DNA from 4 places in the Mesorhizobium sp. L48C026A00 genome. Region 3 is predicted to be linked to each of the others. Evidence: riboswitches for the same ligand, from Rfam matches in the RefSeq annotation. Region 3 holds a riboswitch; each other region holds the start of a gene.

Region 1 (5,050 bases), on a different contig from region 3:
TCCTTAATCCAGCCCAAGCCTTTTCTTCAGTTCCGCATTCTCCTTGCGGAGACGATCGGCAAGCAGGCTCTTTAGCCGCTTGTTTTCTTCCTCGAGCGCGACGAGATCCTTCAGCCCGTCTCTGTCCGCCGCAGGCGCCGCCGCCTTCTTCCAAAGATAATATGTCTGTTCCGAGATGCCGGCTTGCTTCACCGCGCTCTTGAGAGTAGCGCCGCCGCCGATCGAGGTCTCGATCTGCGCCAGCTTCTGGGCACGATCTTTCGCGGAGTAGCTCTTTCGGCCTGTTCGCGCTGACGGCGGTGCTTCAGTGGTCGCGGATATCGGCTTGGCGCCGTTCTTGCGGGCAGGCGCGCTCGCCTCAGCTTCTGGCTTCCTCGACCGCCGCGCTCTCGTCTTGGGTTTTGGCGTTTCCGGTTTGTCTGCCGGTTCGCTATGAACTACTGCTGACTCGGTTTCCAGGGGATTGGCCATGAAATGCTCCACTCGCGGTTTGTGCAAAGGTTCAGCATCAAGGGCCACGACAGTAGAGTCAACAAGCTGACGATTTAACGGCTCGACTTCCTTTGTTGTCTCGGCCATCGCGGCGGCGATGTCGAAATTGCCCCAGATGGAACGTGCGGATTTTTGATAATTGCGCTTTTGTTTGACTTCCACGGTGAATGGTCGCGTCTGCCGCCTCATAGTTCCTTCCTGAATAGAAGAATGAAGTCGCCGCTCGAATTTTTGGCGCTTCCCGCTTAGCGCGGAGCATTATCGTATAGCCGCTCAACGGGCAAGTGATGCCGGTCTTCGATGGCTGACCCATCTGGGGAGATTTGAGCGGCTTCGCGCGTCCTGCGCATGCCTGTAAGGCCGCCAAGTTTTCTGGGTTAGCAGGCGCGCCACTGTGGCAGCTTGGCTTGTACGGCGAGGCCATGGTTGAGTGAGGCGAACCAAATCCAGCCGCGTGGTCGATCCCGAAGCTTCCCACAATGGCGAAGAGAACATCTTCACTCGTTCCCTTTCAGCACAAGACCTTCCGTTCGCTATGGTCGGCTGCACTCGTTTCGAACCTTGGCACCCTGGTGGAAGGTGTGGCGGCGGCTTGGCTGATGACGAGCATCGCCACCTCCCATGGAATGGTGGCGCTCGTCCAGTCATCGACCACCCTCCCCTACATGATCTTCTCGCTCGGGGCGGGAGCGCTCGCGGACAACTTTGACCGTCGCCGGATCATGTTGACTGCGCAACTGCTGATGGTCTGCGTATCCGCCTTCCTGGCGTTCCTGACCTATGCGGGGGCAATGACACCCTGGACCCTTCTGGGTCTCACCTTCCTGATCGGCTGTGGTTGGGCATTGCACGATCCCTCTTGGCAAGCCTCGATGGGAGACATCCTGCCTCGCGAACACCTGCCTAGCGCGGTTGCGCTCAACGGCATGAGCTACAATCTCATGCGCAGCGTCGGGCCGGCGATTGGCGGCATAATCGTGGCCACAGCCGGTGCGGCCTTCGCGTTCCTCTTCAACGTCTTTTGCTACTTCGCTCTGATCGCTGCGCTGTTGCGGTGGAAAGCCGTACGGGCACGACAAGCGCTGCCGCGGGAGGCTTTCGGCAGTGCGATGGCGGCGGGCTTCCGTTACGTGCTCTTGTCGCCGAACCTTCTCAAGGTGATGTGCCGGAGTTTCATTTTCGGCCTCACCGCCGTTGTCATTTTGGCTCTCCTGCCGTTGGTTGCTCGCGAACAGGTCAAAGGGACCGCGGTCACCTACGGCGTGATGCTCGGCTTCTTCGGCCTGGGAGCGATTTGCGGCGCGCTCCTCATCGGGCGGGTCCGAGAAGTTCTCTCCAACGAATGGGTCATTCGCGGTGCGTTCTTTATACTGGCGATCAGCTGCTTCTTTCTGGCATGGAGTGAGCACGTTTGGCTGAGCTGTCTGCTCCTCATGCCAGCCGGTGCGGCCTGGATTCAATCATTCTCGCTGTTTAACGTCACAGTGCAGCTTTCGGCGCCGCGGTGGGTGGTTGGACGCGCCCTGTCTCTCTATCAGACGGCCACATATGGCGGCATGGCGGCGGGAAGCTGGCTCTGGGGCGAACTGGCGGATGTCCAAGGTGTTTCGGGAGCCTTCCTCGTCGCCAGCGTGGTTCTTGTGATTGGGGGACTGATGGGGATCGTTCTGCGTCAGCCGGATTTCGAAACGCTCAATCTGGATCCGACCAACAAGTTCAGCGAACCGACGCTGCAACTTGACCTGCGGCCACGAAGCGGTCCGATCATGGTGATGGTCGATTATCGTATCGATCAGAGAGATGTCCCGGAATTTCTCAGTGTGATGACATCGTGGCGAAAAGCCCGGCTGCGAGATGGCGCCAGACAATGGGCGTTGCTGCGTGACCTGGAAAAGCCCGAACTATGGACCGAGTGTTATCACGTGCCAACTTGGGTCGAGTACGTTCGCCACAACAACAGGCAGACCCAGGATGACGCCGAAATCGTTGCGCGCCTGGAAGCGCTGCACCGTGGCGATTGCCCGCCCAAGACGCATTACAAGATCGAACGCCAAACCGTGCGCGTGCACGACGATTTGCCGCTCAGGCCTCACTTGGACAGGACTTGAGCTGGCCCGGTGGTTTGAGCCAGGTTAGCTTGAGCCGGTGGGCTGCGAACAGCAGTTCGAGACATTGGCCTCGATCACTTCGCAACAGGCCGCTGCACTTGGCCTCGGGTGCTCCCCTCGAAATCGTTGTGTCGTGTCACCGACGGCGGCACGGCCAAGACCTTCCACATGGGTAACTGCCTCGCCATTGAGGCGAATGTGGTCGCGAGCAGATCACCAACAAAGCGGTCGGAACCTCGGAGCCGAAGTGCGACGCCGAGGTGGCGTTCGCATGATGCGGGAAGCAGCACCAAGGCGCTTGCCGGTATGTTTGCCGCCGGCAGCCGACGAACTCCTATCCTCCTGGACAAGGGCGCCGTGCGTCATTGCTTTGATTTACCGGCCGCTCAAGGCTCCCACAGTTTTCGCTTTCGAGACGACCTTTGGGAAACATGCAACGGGAATTTAACATAACGACATAAACATTTCTTTATGCGGCGTTGACAAGGAAGCGAACTGCTGTAATTGTCTCCCGTGTCGTGGTTCTCCGTACGGCGCTGCCGCAGCGGAGCTAAGAGGGAAGCCGGTGCGATGCCGGCGCTGCCCCCGCAACTGTTAGCGGCGAGCCAACTCCACTCATGTCACTGAGGCGAAATAGCCTTGGGAAGACGGGTAGAGGCTATGACCCGCGAGCCAGGAGACCTGCCACGGCGAATTACGTCCACGGGCCGGGTGTCTCGGTGGCCGCTGCAGCCTGGCGTTCGTGCCGGCCTGCTAGCGCCTTCCTTGTCACCGACGCCCCAACCATCGGGGTTGGCATGACTGTCTCTCAGCAAATTCCTGTAGCAACGCTCGGCGTGCCGCGCTTCGGTCGTAAGCGAGAACTGAAATTCGCGCTTGAAAGCTACTGGTCCGGAAAATCTTCCGCTGGCGACCTTCTCACGACTGCGAAGGCGCTGCGTGCCGCTAGCTGGGAGGAGCAGCGCGATCGCGGCGTGTCGAAAATCCCGTCGAACGACTTCTCGCTCTACGATCATGTGCTCGACACCGCAGTCATGGTCGGCGCCGTGCCAGCCCGTTACGCCTGGAATGGCGGCGAGGTCCCACTCGACATCTACTTCGCCATGGCGCGCGGCAACCAAGGTCAGACGGAGGATTGTGGACAGCATGCGGCTCATGGGCCTAGTGTAACCGCGATGGAAATGACCAAGTGGTTTGACACAAACTATCACTACATTGTGCCGGAACTAGACGATGATCAGACGTTCGCCCTTTCGTCGACGAAGCCGGTTGATTACTTCCTCGAGGCTAAAGCGCTCGGCATTCACACACGCCCAGTCATGCTTGGACCGATCACCTTCCTCAAGCTGGCGAAATCGCCTGCCGAAGGATTCGATCCCATCGCGCTCCTGCCGCGGCTGCTGCCCGTCTACGAGCAACTCCTGCAGAGGCTGAAGCTGTCGGGAGCCGACTGGGTGCAGATCGATGAGCCAGCGCTTGTCCTCGATCTGAACCCCAACGAACGAGCTGCGTTCGAATTCGCCTATGGCCAGCTGTCAAAAGCCGCGCCCAAGCTGAAGATCATGCTGGCTACCTATTTCGGGCCGCTGGGAGACAATCTCGAAACCGCGGTTTCTCTGCCCCTGGCCGGGCTGCATATTGATCTCGTGCGCGCTCCCGAGCAGCTGGAAACGGTGGGTCGGCTCGCACCGAAGGATCTGGTGCTCTCGCTTGGCTTGATCGATGGCCGCAACGTCTGGCGTGCGAACCTGCCCGCCATTCTCGACCGCATCAAACCGATCGTCGCCGGCTGGCCCTTGGACCGCGTCGAGATCGCGCCTTCTTGTTCGATGCTGCATGTGCCGATCGACCTGCGCATGGAGACGGAAATCGACGCGGATATCAGGTCGTGGCTCGCCTTCGCGGCCCAGAAGACCGACGAGTTGGTGTTGCTGGCCCGGGCCCTGTCCCAAGGCAGGGATGCGGTGGCAGGCGCTTTGAAAGCGTCTGCCGAGGCTGCCGCCACTCGCGTGACATCCACGAAGATCCATGACCCGCTTGTCGAGGGGCGGATCGCCAGCATCGACGACAGCATGAAGCGACGAGAGAGCGCTTTTGCCGAGCGCTCCAGAGTCCAGGCCGGCACGCTCGGGCTGCCGCCGTTCCCGACGACGACCATCGGGTCCTTCCCGCAGACGCCGCAGGTATGCAGGGCGCGGGCCGCTCATGGGAAGGGCCAGCTGAGCTATGTCGACTACGAGACCTTCCTGAAGAAGGAGATCGAGGCTGCAATTCGCTGGCAGGAAGAGATCGGGCTGGACGTGCTGGTGCACGGTGAGTTCGAACGAAACGACATGGTACAGCATTTCGGCGAGCAGCTGTCCGGCTTCGCCTTCACCCAGCATGCCTGGGTACAAAGCTATGGGTCCCGCTACGTGCGTCCCCCCATCATCTTCGGCGACGTATCGAGG
Region 2 (5,050 bases), on a different contig from region 3:
TTGCGCAGCGCCGGCGCCATCTTGTTGGTCAGCGTGCCGGCGACGATCATGATGTCGGACTGGCGCGGCGAGGCGCGCGGCGCAACGCCGAACCTCTCCGAGTCATAGCGCGGCATCGAGGTGTGGATCATCTCGACCGCACAGCAGGCAAGACCGAAGGTCATGAACATCAGCGAGCCGCTGCGCGCCCAGGTGATCAGCGCCTCGGTCGAGGTGACGAGAAAGCCCTTGTCGGCAAGCTCGTCGTTGATCTCGAGGAAGAAGGGATCATTCGCCCCCACCGGCTTTCCGGTGCTGGGGTCGAGAATGCCTTTTGGCTTCGGCGCGACGAGCGTGCCGGAATTGTCGCTCAATCCCATTCCAGCGCTCCTTTCTTCCATTCATAGGCAAAGCCGATGGTCAGCACCGCCAAAAACACCATCATCGACCAGAAACCCAGCATGCCGATCTGGCTGAAAGACACTGCCCACGGAAACAGGAAGGCCACTTCCAGATCGAAGATGATGAACAGGATCGACACCAGGTAGAAGCGGATGTCGAACTTCATGCGGGCATCGTCAAAGGAGTTGAAGCCGCATTCATAGGCGGAAAGCTTTTCCGGATCGGGATTGCGGTAGGCCACCAGAAAGGGTGCGGCAAGCAGCGCCAGGCCGACGACCAGCGCCACGCCGATGAACAGGACGATGGGCAGGTACGAACTCAACAATGCGTTCATGCTGCAGCTTTCCGTTGGCGGCCAATCCACTCTGATTACAGCACCGGACCCACTTGCGGAAGCGTGACAGTTTAACCACTGAACCGTTTTAGGAGGCGCTATGCTGCAACGCGGCGAGGGTTAGCGCAGGGCTTTCGGCGAAGCAAGTCAAACCTTGTTCAAAACACGGTGCTCGACGGCATATCCGGATAAACTGGTCCAATCCGCTCCTGTTTGATTTCCTTCACTTTTTACTCCACTTTTCTCTCCTGACATGGATACCGCCAAAACCCTGCTAGCATGGCGGAATCATCTCTCCCACCTTTGGTCGAACGCCGACAGAGTGCCGTCTGCATGAAGGAAAAAATCTCGCTCGCCATGGCCCGGCGCATCGCGCTTGCCGCACAGGGGTTTGCCGATCCTCGCCCTAACGGCACGCCCGATCGCCGCCATCTGGCCCGTGTGCTTGGCCGGACCGGTCTGCTGCAGATCGATTCCGTCAGCGCGGTGGTGCGTGCCCATTATATGCCGCTCTATTCGCGGCTTGGCCCCTACCCGCTCGCCCTGCTCGACAACGCCGCCGTGACGCGCAAGCGCAAAGTCTTCGAATATTGGGCGCACGAAGCCTCCTTTCTGCCGGTCGAGACCTATCCGCTGATGCGCTGGCGCATGGAACGGGCCGAACGTGGCGAGGAAATGTATAACGGGCTGGCCAAGTGGGGCCGCGAGCGCGCCGCCTACATTGAAGATATTTATCGCGAGGTCGTCGAACGCGGCCCGATCGCCGCTTCCGCCCTGGAAGGCCAGAAAGGCTCCGGCGGCTGGTGGGGCTGGAGCGACGCCAAGCACGCTTTCGAATGGCTGTTCTGGGCCGGCCGCATCACCACGGCGTCACGTCGTGGCTTCGAGCGGCTTTATGATCTGCCGCAGCGCGTGCTGCCGCCGGAAATACTTGCCCTGCCGGTGCCCTCGCCTGAGGATGCGCACCGCGAATTGCTGCGCATCTCCGCCCGCGCCCACGGCGTCGCCACAGCAGGCGACCTGCGCGACTATTTCCGCCTCTCTCCCGCTGATATCAAAGGCCGCATCGAGGAACTGGTCGACGGCGGTGATCTTTTGCCGGTTCGGGTCGAAGGCTGGAGCAAGCCCGCCTATCTTCACAAGGACGTTCGTTTTCCGCGCAAGATCGAGGCGCGCGCCTTGCTCGCTCCGTTCGATCCGGTTGTCTTCGAACGGACGCGTACGGAAAGACTGTTCGACTTCCGCTATCGCATCGAGATCTACACCCCTGCTGAAAAGCGCCAATACGGCTATTATGTGCTGCCGTTCCTGCTCGGCGAAAGGATCGTGGCGCGCATCGACCTTAGGGCTGACCGCCGGGCCGGCGTGCTGCGCGTCCATGCCGCCTATGCCGAGCCCGGCGCGCCGCCGCAAACCGCCGCCGAACTTTTTGAGGAATTGCAGTTGATGCAAGGCTGGCTCGGGCTCGAACGCATCGAGGTGACGCCTGCCGGGGATCTGGGTTCGGCTCTCGCCGACATTGCGGCGTCGTAGACGTGCGTTGACACGACTGCCTCCACAAGCCTAAATCCGGTTCAGACGGTCTCCTCTCGGCAAAGGGAGGAGCCAAGAGGGAATGCGGTGCGAAATCCGATTTCAAATCCGCGGCTGTCCCCGCAACTGTAAGCGACGAGCCAAGGCCGATAACCACTGGGAAAATCCCGGGAAGGCGGCACCAAGGCGATGACCCGCGAGCCAGGAGACCTGCCGTCTAGGACATAAGAATCCGATCGCCTGGCGGGTTTTCCGGGCAAGGAGCCTGATTTGGAACGCGACAGCAGTTTTTCGGCTGAGACAGCGGGCGTATTGTCCGGCGATGATGATGCTCTGGCCGACGTCACCGTGATCGTCTGCGCCTCCTGCCGTGACGAGACCGGCTCCGACGGCCATCCCCGCGCCGGCGAATTGTTGGCCGAAGATACGCGCCGCGCCGCCTCGGGCGAAAACATCCGTATCCGCAGCGTCGAATGCCTCGGCAACTGCAAGCGCCGCCTCAGCGCCGCTATCCTGCGCGACGGCTGCTGGAGCTATGTCTTCGGCGACTTGACCGTGACCAGCGGCGCCGATCTCATCACCGGCGCAAGACTCTTCGCCACCTCGACCGACGGCCTCATGCCATGGCGCGGCCGCCCCGATTGCCTGAAGCGCGGCCTCGTTGCCCGCATCCCTCCCCTCGACCTTTTGAAGGACCAGATATGACCACTTCCGTCTCGCGCGTGCCCTGCACCGTCGTCACCGGCTTCCTCGGCGCCGGCAAGACGACGCTGATCCGCCATCTGCTCGAAAACGCTGGCGGCAAGCGGCTGGCCATCATCGTCAACGAGTTCGGCGACATCGGCATCGATGGCGAGATTCTTAAGGGATGCGGCATCGACACCTGCCCTGAGGAAAACATCGTCGAGCTGGCCAATGGCTGCATCTGCTGCACCGTCGCCGACGATTTCGTCCCGGCGCTCGACCAGATCCTGTCGCTGACGCCCAGGGTCGACCATATCCTGATCGAAACCTCCGGGCTGGCCCTGCCCAAGCCGCTGGTCCAGGCCTTCCAGTGGCCGACGGTGAAGAGCCGGGTGACGGTCGACGGCGTCATTGCCGTGGTCGACGGACCGGCGCTGGCCGAAGGCCGCGTTGCCAACGACATGGACGCCCTGCAGGCGCAGCGCGCGCAGGACGAGACGCTCGACCACGACGATCCGGTCGAGGAGGTGTTCGAGGACCAGCTCGCCTGCGCCGACCTGATCATATTGTCGAAGAGCGACCTGATGGACGCCGCCGGCTCGGCCCGCGCCAATGCCGTCATCGGCAAGCACGCCGCCCGCGCGGTGAAGATCGTGCCGGCCTCGCAGGGCAAGGTCGATCCCTCCGTGCTGCTCGGCCTCGGCCTTGCCGTCGAGGACGACATCGAGAACCGCAAGACCCACCACGACGACGAGCTCGATCACGAGCATGACGATTTCGACTCGTTCGTCATCGACATTCCGTCGATCGCCAATCCCGATGAGCTGGCTTTGCGTGTCGCCACGGCGGCGGAGGAAGAAAACGTGCTGCGCGTAAAAGGCTTCGTCGAGGTCGGCGGCAAGCCGATGCGACTGTTGCTGCAGGCTGTCGGGCCGCGCGTCAACCACTACTACGACCGCGCCTGGACTGCCGACGACGACCGCCGCTCGCGCCTCGTCGTCATCGGCCTGAAAGGGCTGAACCGCCCGGCCATCGAGCGTATTCTCGCCGGCTGACCTCAGGCACGAGCCGCTATGCACATCCTCACCACCACATCCGCCTCGCTCGACGATCTCGCCGAGCCTGTCGATCTCAGGCAGACGCCTGCGGATGTCGTGGCGCTGTCCTTCACCGACAGCGACCTGGCCGGGCTGGCGGCGGCGTGGCAGGCGGACGCGGATCGGCTGCCGTCGATGCGGCTGGCGGCTCTACGTGACCTGCGCCATCCGATGTCAGTAGACCTCTGGATCGACAGCGTCGCCCGGCACGCCAGGGTTGTTCTGGTTCGCATCCTCGGCGGTTACGACTGGTGGCGCTATGGCTGCGACCAGCTCGCCTCGACCGCCCGCGCGCACGGCATAAAACTGGCGCTGCTGCCCGGCGAATGCCGCGACGAGGATTTGCGGCTGATCGAAGGCTCGACGCTGCCGCGCCAGGAGCTCGACGGCCTGCTCGGCTATTTCCGCGAAGGCGGCCCGGAGAATATGACGGCGCTGGTGCGGAGGCTGGCAAGTCTCGCCGGATCAGACGTGGCGGTCGCGGAGCCGGTTGTCGTGCCGAAGGCGGGATTTTATGAGCCGGGATTGGGGGGCGTAGAAAGACCGGACTTTTCAAATGCCGGCGTTCCTTCGCGCCCCCCTCTGTCCTGCCGGACATCTCCCCCACTTGGGGGGAGATTAGCCGTCACTGACCGCATCGCGAATTCTGTAACGTCTAACGTTGACAACAGCGTCGATGACGGGGCGATCTCCCCCCTTGTGGGGGAGATGTCCGGCAGGACAGAGGGGGGGGCGAAGGAACGCGGCCTTGCAGCCATAGAATCCGCCCCCATCATCCCCATTCTCTTCTACCGCTCGATGCTGCTCGCCGCCGACGTCGCGCCGATCGACGCATTGTTTGAAGCGCTGCGGCAGCGCGGCATGGCCCCCGTGCCGATCTTCGTCTCCAGCCTCAAGGACCCGGCCTCGCTCGCCTTTGTCGAAACCGCGCTTGCCACGCTACACCCTGCCGCCATCATCACCGCGACCGCCTTCGCCTCGGGTGCTGAGCCCGGCGTCGAAACCCCGTTCGACCGCGCCG
Region 3 (5,050 bases):
GCTGCGGGGATGCGTACGCCCGAAGCGCGCGCCGTCTGCAGCACGGTCTGGCCGGCAACGCATTCGGCATCAATATCCGAAAGCGAAAAGCGGATCGGCGTTGCGGCCTCGGCAGGTACCTCGATCCCGCCCTCTGCTGGCCCACCTTTTGCCGGCCCACCCTCTGCCGGCGAACCGAACGGGGCCGGAATTTCCTCCACCGCCGGGGCCGCAAAGCTCTCCTGATGATAGTTGGCCATGTCGAAGCCGGCCGCCTCCAGCATCTGCCGCACGGCGCGCATGAACGGGTCGGGGCCGCAGCAGAAAATTTCGCGCTCGCGAAAATCGGGCGCCAGCAGCGGCAGCCGTATCGCGTCGATCCGGCCCATATGGCCGAACCAGCCCTCACGGCTGGACCGCTCCTCGATCATGAAGCCGAGCGTCAGGCCCGGCATGCGGCTGCCGAGCAGCTCGAGCTCCTTGCGGAAGATGATCTCCTCGGGCTTTCGCGCGCAGTTGACGAAGCCGACATCTGTCCATGGCGCGCAGTCGTTCAGCCAGCGCAGCATCGACATCATCGGCGTCACGCCTGAGCCGGCCGAAATGAACAGATACTTGGCCGCTGGATGGCTGTGCAGCGAAAAGTCGCCCGCCGGCCCATAGGCCTTCACGTGAACGCCGGGCTTCAAATTGTCGAACATCCAGCGGGTGCCGAGGCTGCCGGCCTGCGCTTTCACCGTCACCGCGATCGAGAACGGCCTCGACGGCGAGGACGACAGCGTATAGGTCCGCATCATCAGGCCCTCGGTGGTCGGCAGTTCCAGCGTCACGAACTGCCCCGGTCTGTAGCGGAACCAGGTCTGGTTGTCAGAGCGGAAGGTAAAGGTCTTCACGTCAGGCGCCTCGTCGCTGACGCCGATGACTTCCAGCACCTGGAGCCTGTCGTTCCAGGGCGCCATCTCGTCGAGATGGCGGTAGAGGCCAAGGTCCGTCATCGCATTCATCCCCTTGACCTCGCTCAGGCGACGCTGCGCAGCGCCGGCCGCCCGGCCTCGGCAAGGCGCGGCCCGATGAAGGAGGCGTACCATTCGACGAACTGGATGACGCCGCCCTCATGCAGTTCCGAATAGGGGCCGGGCTCATAGGCCGGCGACAGGATGCCGAAGGCGTTTTCCTCGACAATGCGACGGTCCTGGTCGTTGGTCTCGGTCCAGACATGGGTGAGTTCGGCGAGGTCGTAATCGACGCCTTCGACCGCGTCCTTGTGGACAAGCCATTTGGTGGTGACGGCCGTTTCCGTGACACTGATCGGCAGCACGCGGAAGGTGACGGCATGATCGCCGAGGATATGGTTCCAACTCGTCGGATAGTGATAGAGCAGCAGCGAGCCGATACGGTCGGTCGAAACGCTGTCGGAAAGTTTCTTCTTCACCGCGCGTCTTCCCGTCATCGTGTAGCTGACGGCGTCGCGCAGCAGCGGCGCGCGGGTGGCGCGATACTGCCCGGCCGGATCGATGCGGAACTTGCTCGGCAAGCCCGCCGCCTCGCATTTCGCCCAGTGCGCGAGCATCTCTGGATCGCTGTCGGCGCCCTGCACGCCGGTCACGGTCGGCGCTTCCGGGAATGTCTTGCAGAGTTCCGGATGGTTGCCGGCGCAATGGTAGCACTCGCGGTTGTTCTCCCAGACGAGCTTCCAGTTGCCCTTCTCGACGATGGTCGATTCGAAGGCGATTTTTGCCTCGCGCAGCCGGTGCGGCAGGAGGTAAGGCTCGATCATGGCGCGCATCGGCGCGAAGTCGGCCGGCTCGTTGGCCAGGCAGATGAAGATGTAGCCGCCAACGCTTTCGCAAGCCACCGGCTTCAGGCTGAACTGGCTTTTGTCGAAGCCGTCTGCCATCTGGCGAGCAAACAACAGCCGGCCGTCCAGCTCGTAGGTCCACTGGTGATAGGGGCAGACCAGCTTCGCCGCAGTGCCCTTGTCGGCATTGCAGACACGGCTGCCGCGATGCCGGCAGGAATTGTGGAAGGCATTGATCTTGCCTTGCTGGTCGCGGACCAGCACGACCGGATAGTCGCCGATCTGGGCGGTGATATAGCTGCCAGCTTTCGGCAACTCGCAATCGTGGCCGATGAACAGCCAGTCGCGATACCAGATCAGCTCCATGTCGAGCTTGAAGAAATCTGGATCGGTGTAGAAGGGCTGCTCGAGCGAATAGCCTTGCCTGCGGCCGTGCAAGAGCCTCAGCATGTCGTTGCGCGCGTCCATGTCCTGTCCTCGTGTAAGGACTGAACTGGTGGTGATGGAGGGAGGACCGTTTGCACGCCGGCGACAGGGCCGGACGTGCATCATCCACCTCTTGACCGCCCACCGCGATCAGTCGAGTCTGAAAATCTCGGGCTGGTTTCCGGGCTCTGGAGTGTCCTTGCGGACTCGTCGCGACACCTTCCCAGGCTTGTGGCCCAGTGGTCTCCCGTTGCGACTTGAACTCCACCACCGTTGCGGGGGCAGCGCCGGGTTCTGACCGGCTTCCCAATTCTCCGCTTCGTCGTCACCAAGCGGCACCTGAGATGGCGTGATCTAATCATGCCGGCCGGCTGACTGCCGGCATGAAAGCGACATCGTATCCATGCGGCGCGACACCGCCGGCGAAACCTGCAGGTTTATATCTGCAGGGCTGAAACCCGCTTTGTCGGCGGCCATTGTCGGCTGCCGTGACATCGAATCCGACCCGCGGCGGAGACCAGGAAGGTTAACAGTTTACAAAAGTGACTATTAGCCGCTTCTAAAATCGAACCGAACGGTTCGTTTCTGTTGACAATGCGTGCAGCACGCAGTGAACGCAGATCCGCCAATCCGTCAAATCGTCGAACGGCAAATTTGGCATAAAATATTGAAAACGAACCATAAAACCATAGTGGTAGATGCCTCTGGTACAATTTCAAGGTGTAGATTCTTGGTCCACACAGAACAACTTCGTGATTGGAATCCGCCGAATGGCCTTCCCACATCGGGGCTATCCGAACGACGCGCGCATCCTCCCAAGACACGCCGCTAGACGGACTGAAGACCAAGATACTGGAGTACTAAAATGAAAAAGATCGCTCTTGCTGCCGTCGCCGCTCTGGCCATCACCGGCAGCGCCTTTGCCGGCAGCGACCATTATGGGTCCAACGCCGCCAACCAGCCGGCCGTCGCGGTCGACAGCTCGTATACGGCCTCTGTCCAGACGCCGGCTCACGCTGAAAAGCAGCCCGTTGGCCAGGGCGCCGACCGCAACCTTTTCGGCAACAATTAACAGCTGGTCCCAAACAGCAAAGTGGCGGTCCGCCGCTCGGGATCTGAGGAACTCAGGAGTATTTGAAATGAAGAAGCTCATTCTTGCCACCGCCGCCATTGTGGCCATCTCCGGCAGCGCTTTTGCCGGCAGCGACAACTTTGGATCGAACGGCGCCAACCAGCCGGCCGCTGCGGTCGACAGCAACTCGTACACGGCTTCGATTCGGAATTCGGCTTCGGCGCAGAATCCGGTTCCGGCTGACGAGAAACCCGTCAACGGCAGCGACCGTAACCTGTTCGGCAACAACTAACAGTTCGTTCCAACAGCGGCGGCGGCATTTGCCCGCCGGGCTGGCGGAACCAAGAAAATCCAGGAGTTTTGAAAATGAAGAAGATCGTTCTTACCGCCGCCGCGCTTTTGATTGCTGCGGGCGGCGCTTTTGCCGGTAGCGACAACTTTGGCAGAACCGACATCAACAAGCAGGCGACCATCAACGTCGACAACACGCAGACTTCTTCGGTACGCAATACCGGCTCGCCGGTCTACAAGCTGCTCAACTCGTCGGGCGACGTACAGAAGTCCGCCCCGCAGGGCAGCGACCGGAACCTGTTCGGCCGCTAGCGCATCGGCCCGAAAATCGGTTCCGATTTTCGGAAAGCACGATGCGCAGGGTTAAAGTGTTGGAGCGTACCTTTGTGCGTCCACTTGGACGCACGTCGCTCTAACAGCGACCGGAACGCACAAGAGTGGCGGCTTTGCCCGCCGCTCTCGTTTTTGGGTCACCAAACATCCATCAGTTCGGCTGCTGCTCTCAGGCTGCCTTTGCTTCCGCTTTGTGGAGCGTGAATGAATGTCCGTCGGCATCGAAAATATGCAGGTCGCCGGCATCGGCATTCAACCGCAGCGCAGCGCCGCGCTTGACCCCGACATTGCCTGGCAGCTTGGTGACCAGCGGCAGGTCGGCGCGGCCGATGTCGACATAGACGAGCTGGACCTCGCCGAGTTGCTCGACATAATCCACCGTTCCCTCGAAAAGATAATCCGCACCGGTGGCGATCGTCAGATCTTCCGGCCGCACGCCGAAGCTCACCGAAGCGCCCTTCACCGACGCCGGCGTGGCGATCGGCACCGTCGCCTTGCGCCCGCCGACATGACTGACGATGGTCGGGTCGCCTGATTTGTCGATCGTCGCCGGCAGGATGTTCATGGCCGGCGAGCCGATGAACTGGGCGACGAACAGATTGCCGGGTCTCTTGTAGAGCTCCATCGGCGTGCCGACCTGCTCGATATGGCCCTCCTTGAGCACCACGATGCGGTCGGCCAGCGTCATCGCCTCGACCTGGTCGTGGGTGACGTAGATCATCGTTGTAGCAGGCATCGATTCCTTGAGCTTGGCGATCTCGATGCGGGTGGCGACGCGCAGCGCCGCGTCGAGGTTCGACAGCGGCTCGTCGAACAGGAAGACCTTGGGGTTGCGCACGATGGCGCGGCCGATGGCGACGCGCTGGCGCTGGCCGCCCGACATCGCCTTGGGCAGGCGGTCGAGATATTTGGTCAGCTGCAGGATTTCCGCCGCCTGGCGCACCCGCTTGTCGATCTCGGCCTTGCTCTCCTTGCCGATCTTCATCGAGAACGCCATGTTGTCGTAGACAGTCATGTGCGGATAGAGCGCATAGGACTGGAACACCATGGCGATGCCGCGCTTCGACGGCGGCACGTCGTTCACCACCTCGCCGTCGATCTTGAGCTCGCCGGAGGTGATTTCCTCAAGCCCGGCGATCGACCGCAGCAAG
Region 4 (5,050 bases), on a different contig from region 3:
CGCGCCAGGCCGAGCCCGCCCATCGTCCAGAACAATACCGAGTGAGCGGCGCGCTGGTCTCCGGCGAAGACGAGATAGTTGGTCAGGGCGACGAACATGAACGAGACGGCAAGCCCGGCCAGTATCAGCCGTTCGGGGCCTTGCCCCCTCACCCGCGAAACCAGCAAAAGCACGATGCCGGCGGCCAATATGCCGCCGGTGAAGGCGGCAACCGGCAACGTCCAGATGCCGAAACGGTCGCCAAAAATGGTGATGACGGAAACAGCGCCGGCCGCGGCACCGGAGGACAGGCCGAACAGGAACGGATCGGCGATGTCGTTTCGGGTTACCGTCTGCAGCAGCGCGCCGATGACGCCCAGCCCGGCGCCGACACAGATCGCCATGATGGTGCGCGGCAGCCTGAGATCGACGACAATCTTGGCAACCGGGATATTGCCGAGCGAGCCGGGCACGAGGTCTCCGTCCAGCCCGGCCGCATGTCCGAGCGCAGCAATCACGTCGCTCAACGCTATGACCGTCGATCCATAGGCGATCGACAGCAGAGCAAGCGCGGCGATTGCTGCCGCTCCTGCTGCCATGGCCATTTCGAATGCCCTGTGGCGCAAGCTCAGAAGGCTTCCGGGTGTATCGCGCTGGCGATCTTGCCGATCGCCTCGATGTTAGCAGGTCCGGGCGTCAGCTCGGCATAGCGCAGCGCGACGAAGCGCTCGTTCCTGACCGCATCGGTCTCCTTCATTGCCGGATGGACTTTGAGGAAGTCGAGCAGTTTCCTGTAACCGCCGCCGTCCTGGTAGTCGAGCAGGATCAGGAACTGCGGATTGCGGGAAGCGACCGTTTCCCAGTCCGTGTTGCCCCAGCTCGTCTGCATGTCGGCCATGATGTTGTCGCCGCCGGCAGCGGCGATCATGGCGCTGGGGATCGCGAACTTGCCTGATGTGAAGGGTTTGTCTTCGCCGGAGTCGTAGAGAAACACCCGCGTCCGCTCGCGGTCGCCGACCTTTGCCGTGATATCGGCGAGTTGCGCTTTCCAGCCTGAAACGAGTTTTTCCGCCTTGGCTTGCTTGCCGAAAATCCTGCCCAGCTTTTCGATGTCGCCGTAGAGCAGGTCCATCGAGGCGGCGGGGCGGTTGTTGTCGAGATGGACGCAGCTTTCCGTCAGCACCAGCGTCTTGACGCCGTGCGGCGCCAGCGTATCTGGCGTTACGTCGCCGCCCGGCTTCATGCCGTAATACCAGCCGGCGAAGAAGAAATCGGGCTCGACCGCGACCAGGTTTTCGAGCGTCGGATATTTCGGCGCAAGTTCCGGGATCGCGCCCTGCTCGGCCTTGAATTCCGGACCGACCTTGTACCATCCGGTGATGCCGGTCAGGCCGCCGATCGACGGTTGCAGCCCCAGAGCGAAGGCCATCTCGGCCATGTTCATATCCTGGATGACGGCGCGCTTCGGCGCGGCGTCGAACGTCAGCGGCGTGCCGCAGCTGTCGACTGTTACCGGGAAAGCGAAGGCGGTCTGGGCAAGCAGCATAGAGGCAAAAGACAGTGCGAGGCGTTTCACGGATGTTGCTCCTTGGTTGGATCAGAAGAGGCACGGTTCGGGACTTCGAACACCGTGAGTTCGCGGTCTTCGGTCGGATGGCGCAGCCGAAGCACCTCGACGCCGAAAATCTCGCGAATCAACTGCTTGGTCAGCGCCTCGCGCGGACGGGCGAGTGCCTGCAGGCGGGCCTCGTTCATCACCGCGACCCTGGTGGCAAATGGCGTGACCAGCGACAGATCATGCAGCACCGCCACGACGGTCATGCCAAGCTGCGATACGAGTTCGAGAAGTTCGCTGCGGGCGCGCGGATCGAGATGATTGGTCGGTTCATCGAGGAACAGGATTTTCGGCTCCTGGGCGATGGCGCGCGCCAGCTGGGCGCGTTGCCGCTCACCACCCGACAGCGAGCCGATCGTGCGGCCGAGCAGCGGCAGCAGGCCGGTTCTGCGAAGCGCTTCGACGACGACGTCGCGTTGCTCGCTCCTGCGTCGCCAGCAGGCATGCGGGACCCGCCCAAGTCCGACGTAGTCGATCACGGCAAGCCGCGGATCGGGCTGATCGGTCTGGCCGACGACCGCCATGTGCAGCGCCCGCTCGGCGGCCGGAAACGTCTCCAGCCGGCGTCCGGAAAATCTCACATCTCCCGCGCTCGGACGCAGCGTGCCGCATAGCATGCGCAGCAGCGTCGTCTTGCCGGCGCCGTTGGGACCGATGATAGCGAGGCGGTCTCCCGCCGCGACCGAAAGGCTGACCGCACTGACCAGGCGCTGGCCATTCGCCGTGGCGCTCAGTTCACGCGCTTCAAGAAGAGGCTGGCAGGCGTCCAACTTACCGTCACTTTCTCAATGGCGACGGAAGGAAGCTGGACCGGCCGACAAGACCGATGTCCACGTCTCCTCCCGGCACACCCCGTCCGGTCAACTCGTGCGATGGCAGGTCTCCTGGCTCGCGGGTCCTTGCGCCATCCTGCCTTCCCAGCCTTGCCGGCCAGTGGCATTTTCGGATTTTGCTCGCCGCTTACAGTTGCGGGGGCAGCCACGGCCTCGATCCGAAGATCTCACCGTGTTCCCTTTTCACCCCTCGCCTTTCGGCTTGGGGACCATCAGTCAGCCCCCCTAGTTTTCCGCCAATCCCAGCGCAATAAGTTTCCGGGGTTCGGAGTGCCCCGCGAGCAATGGTCTTGTCAGAACGAGCATACCGAATCTCGTAATGTAATAACGTTACTACTTAAAAGACAACGCCTGCTCCCGTCAAGCCCTTCGCCCAACGCCTTGGACTTGCCGACCACCGTCGCATTGCGCGGTGCGCAATTTCGATCAAACTGCCTCCACCAGGAAGCGATACCATGACCTGGCCAATGCGGAGTCCCACAGCAAGGAGCCATATGAACCCGACCGAGAAAGCGCTGTGGTTCGTCGAAAGCCATCTGCCGGAGGCCATCTCGCTCGACGATGTCGCCAACAGCAGCGGCGTGTCGCGCTTTCACGTGACGCGGGCTTTCGGTGCGGCGACCGGACGTTCGGTGATGGGCTACCTGCGTTCTCGCCGGCTGACCGAGGCGGCGCGCAGGCTCGCCGCCGGCGCACCGGACATCCTCTCGGTCGCGCTCGACGCCGGCTATGCCTCGCATGAGGCTTTCACCCGTGCCTTCCGCGACCAGTTCGGCACCACGCCGGAACTGGTGCGCGCGCAAGGCTCGCTCAAAAACCTCGATCTCGTGGAGCCGATCCTGATGGACCAGTCCTTCCTCGCCAATCTCGAGCCGCCGCGTTTCGAAACCAGCCGGCCGTTCCTCATCGCCGGTCTCGGCGAGCGCTACAGCTGCGAAACCAGCGCCGGCATTCCGATGCAGTGGCAGCGGTTCGGCCCCTATGTCGGCAACATTCCAGGCGAGGTCGGCGACATCGCCTATGGCGTCTGCGTCAACGGCGACGATGCAGGCAATTTCGACTATATCGCCGGCGTCGAGGTGTCCGATTTTTCGGACCTGCCGAAGGGGTTTTCGCGCGTACGCGTGCCGGCGCAGAAATACGCCGTGTTCGCCCATCGTGACCACATCTCGACCATCCGCCGCACGGTCAACACGATCTGGAACAAATGGCTGCCGGCCTCCGGGCACAAGATTGCCGACGCGCCCGAATTCGAGCGCTACGGCCCCGAATTCGATCCGCGCAGCGGCAATGGCGGGCTGGAAATCTGGATACCGGTCGGGTGAGGAACGGCCAGTTTTCAACTTGTGTTGGAGACTAGTGTCGAGGCGCTCCGCCTTATCTTGCCTTCTCCCCTTGTCCCACAAGGGGAGAGGGGAAAGACGCTACAAGTCCAAATTCCAGTTCTGGCCGACCAGATCCTTGCCGAAGGCGTGGTGGCGTTCCTGATTGGCCAGCTTGAACCCGGACGCCTCGTAGATGCGACGCGCTGAGGTGAGCACGTCGTTGGTCCACAGCGTCAATTTCTTGTAGCCCTTGGCACGGGCAAAGCCGATGCATTCCTCGACCAGCCGCCTGCCGATGCCGAGACCGCGCGCCGAGGGTTCGACATAGAGCAGGCGCAGCTTCGCCACCGCGTCCGACTGGCGCACGAGAAAGACCGAGCCGACGGCTTCCCCTTCCCGCTCGGCGATCCAGCTGCGTTCCCATTTCGGATCGTAGGATTTGACGAAGGCGCCGAGGATTTCGGCGACCAGCGCCTCATAAGTTTCGTCCCAGCCATATTCCTGCGCGTAGAGCAGGCCCTGGCGATGGATGATCCAGCCGATGTCGCCGACCTGCAAAGACCGCAGCATGTAAGGGACCCTGGGCTCTGCACTCTCGCCCAGCAGGCGCTGCACCGTCTGCATCGCCTTGACCAGCCTGTCCTGTTCCGGTGCGGAAAGCCGGTCGAGCAGGGCCGCGACCTGATCGTGCGAACCCTGGTTCAGCGGCGCGAACGCCGCTCTTCCCGCCGGCGTCAGCGCAATCGACGAGCGCCTAGCATCGGCTTGCGTCGCCACGCGCTCGACCAGACCACGCTCCTCGAATTTTTTCAGCAACCGGCTGAGATAGCCGGGGTCGAGCCCGAGATCGCGCGCAAGATCGGTGGCGGTCAGGCCATCGCGATGCGCCAGTTCATAGAGCACCCGAGCCTCGGTCAGCGAGAAGGCGCTTTTCAGCAGCCCTTCATCGAGCAGCCCGATCTGGCGGGTGTAGAAGCGGTTGAAGCCCCGCACCGCATCGATCCGCTCCCTGCCGGGTTGATGATGAATCGTCATGGCATCCTCCTGCCAGCACAAGATCAACCACTTAGTTGACTTAGTCAAGTATCAGTTCGAAGCAGGCTGCGGCTGTCGATCAGCTCACTCAGCGCCTTGACTCTCGCCAGCCACCGGCTTATCTCACCGCCACGTTAGCACTCGCCATTGGTGAGTGCTAAGCGTAGGTCCGGCGCCGCCGGGCTTATAGGTTTGTCCGGCGCCGCCGGACGGAGGAACTATTCTCACCATTCTCACCGAGGAATAAAAAATGGCAAAGTCGA

What was found. A riboswitch is a leader RNA that binds a small molecule or an ion and turns the genes downstream of it on or off. The one in region 3 is predicted to bind cobalamin.
Region 1: it holds a riboswitch for cobalamin, as region 3 does, so the genes downstream of both, metE (5-methyltetrahydropteroyltriglutamate--homocysteine S-methyltransferase) here and X738_RS46325 (aromatic ring-hydroxylating oxygenase subunit alpha) in region 3, are expected to answer to the same signal.
Region 2: it holds a riboswitch for cobalamin, as region 3 does, so the genes downstream of both, X738_RS56040 (DUF1636 family protein) here and X738_RS46325 (aromatic ring-hydroxylating oxygenase subunit alpha) in region 3, are expected to answer to the same signal.
Region 4: it holds a riboswitch for cobalamin, as region 3 does, so the genes downstream of both, X738_RS71820 (ABC transporter ATP-binding protein) here and X738_RS46325 (aromatic ring-hydroxylating oxygenase subunit alpha) in region 3, are expected to answer to the same signal.

What each region holds. Positions count from the first base shown of each region.
Region 1 covers NZ_AYWU01000063.1:668-5,717, forward strand. Annotated here, with positions in the region: gene X738_RS79705 (transposase) at 4-681, opposite strand; gene X738_RS79710 (MFS transporter) at 972-2,600, shown strand; cobalamin riboswitch at 3,103-3,303, shown strand; gene metE (5-methyltetrahydropteroyltriglutamate--homocysteine S-methyltransferase) at 3,398-5,050, shown strand, end outside.
Region 2 covers NZ_AYWU01000006.1:431,853-436,902, reverse strand. Annotated here, with positions in the region: gene X738_RS56055 (NuoB/complex I 20 kDa subunit family protein) at 1-359, opposite strand, end outside; gene X738_RS56050 (NADH-quinone oxidoreductase subunit A) at 350-715, opposite strand; gene X738_RS56045 (winged helix-turn-helix domain-containing protein) at 1,049-2,248, shown strand; cobalamin riboswitch at 2,278-2,480, shown strand; gene X738_RS56040 (DUF1636 family protein) at 2,519-2,953, shown strand; gene cobW (cobalamin biosynthesis protein CobW) at 2,950-3,987, shown strand; gene cobN (cobaltochelatase subunit CobN) at 4,006-5,050, shown strand, end outside.
Region 3 covers NZ_AYWU01000001.1:161,610-166,659, reverse strand. Annotated here, with positions in the region: gene X738_RS46330 (hybrid-cluster NAD(P)-dependent oxidoreductase) at 1-974, opposite strand, end outside; gene X738_RS46325 (aromatic ring-hydroxylating oxygenase subunit alpha) at 998-2,245, opposite strand; cobalamin riboswitch at 2,359-2,561, opposite strand; gene X738_RS46320 (DUF680 domain-containing protein) at 3,069-3,275, shown strand; gene X738_RS46315 (DUF680 domain-containing protein) at 3,343-3,567, shown strand; gene X738_RS46310 (DUF680 domain-containing protein) at 3,642-3,878, shown strand; gene X738_RS46305 (ABC transporter ATP-binding protein) at 4,069-5,050, opposite strand, start outside.
Region 4 covers NZ_AYWU01000024.1:770-5,819, reverse strand. Annotated here, with positions in the region: gene X738_RS71830 (FecCD family ABC transporter permease) at 1-578, opposite strand, end outside; gene X738_RS71825 (ABC transporter substrate-binding protein) at 608-1,555, opposite strand; gene X738_RS71820 (ABC transporter ATP-binding protein) at 1,552-2,364, opposite strand; cobalamin riboswitch at 2,452-2,656, opposite strand; gene X738_RS71815 (AraC family transcriptional regulator) at 2,922-3,752, shown strand; gene X738_RS71810 (bifunctional helix-turn-helix transcriptional regulator/GNAT family N-acetyltransferase) at 3,852-4,787, opposite strand; gene groES (co-chaperone GroES) at 5,038-5,050, shown strand, end outside.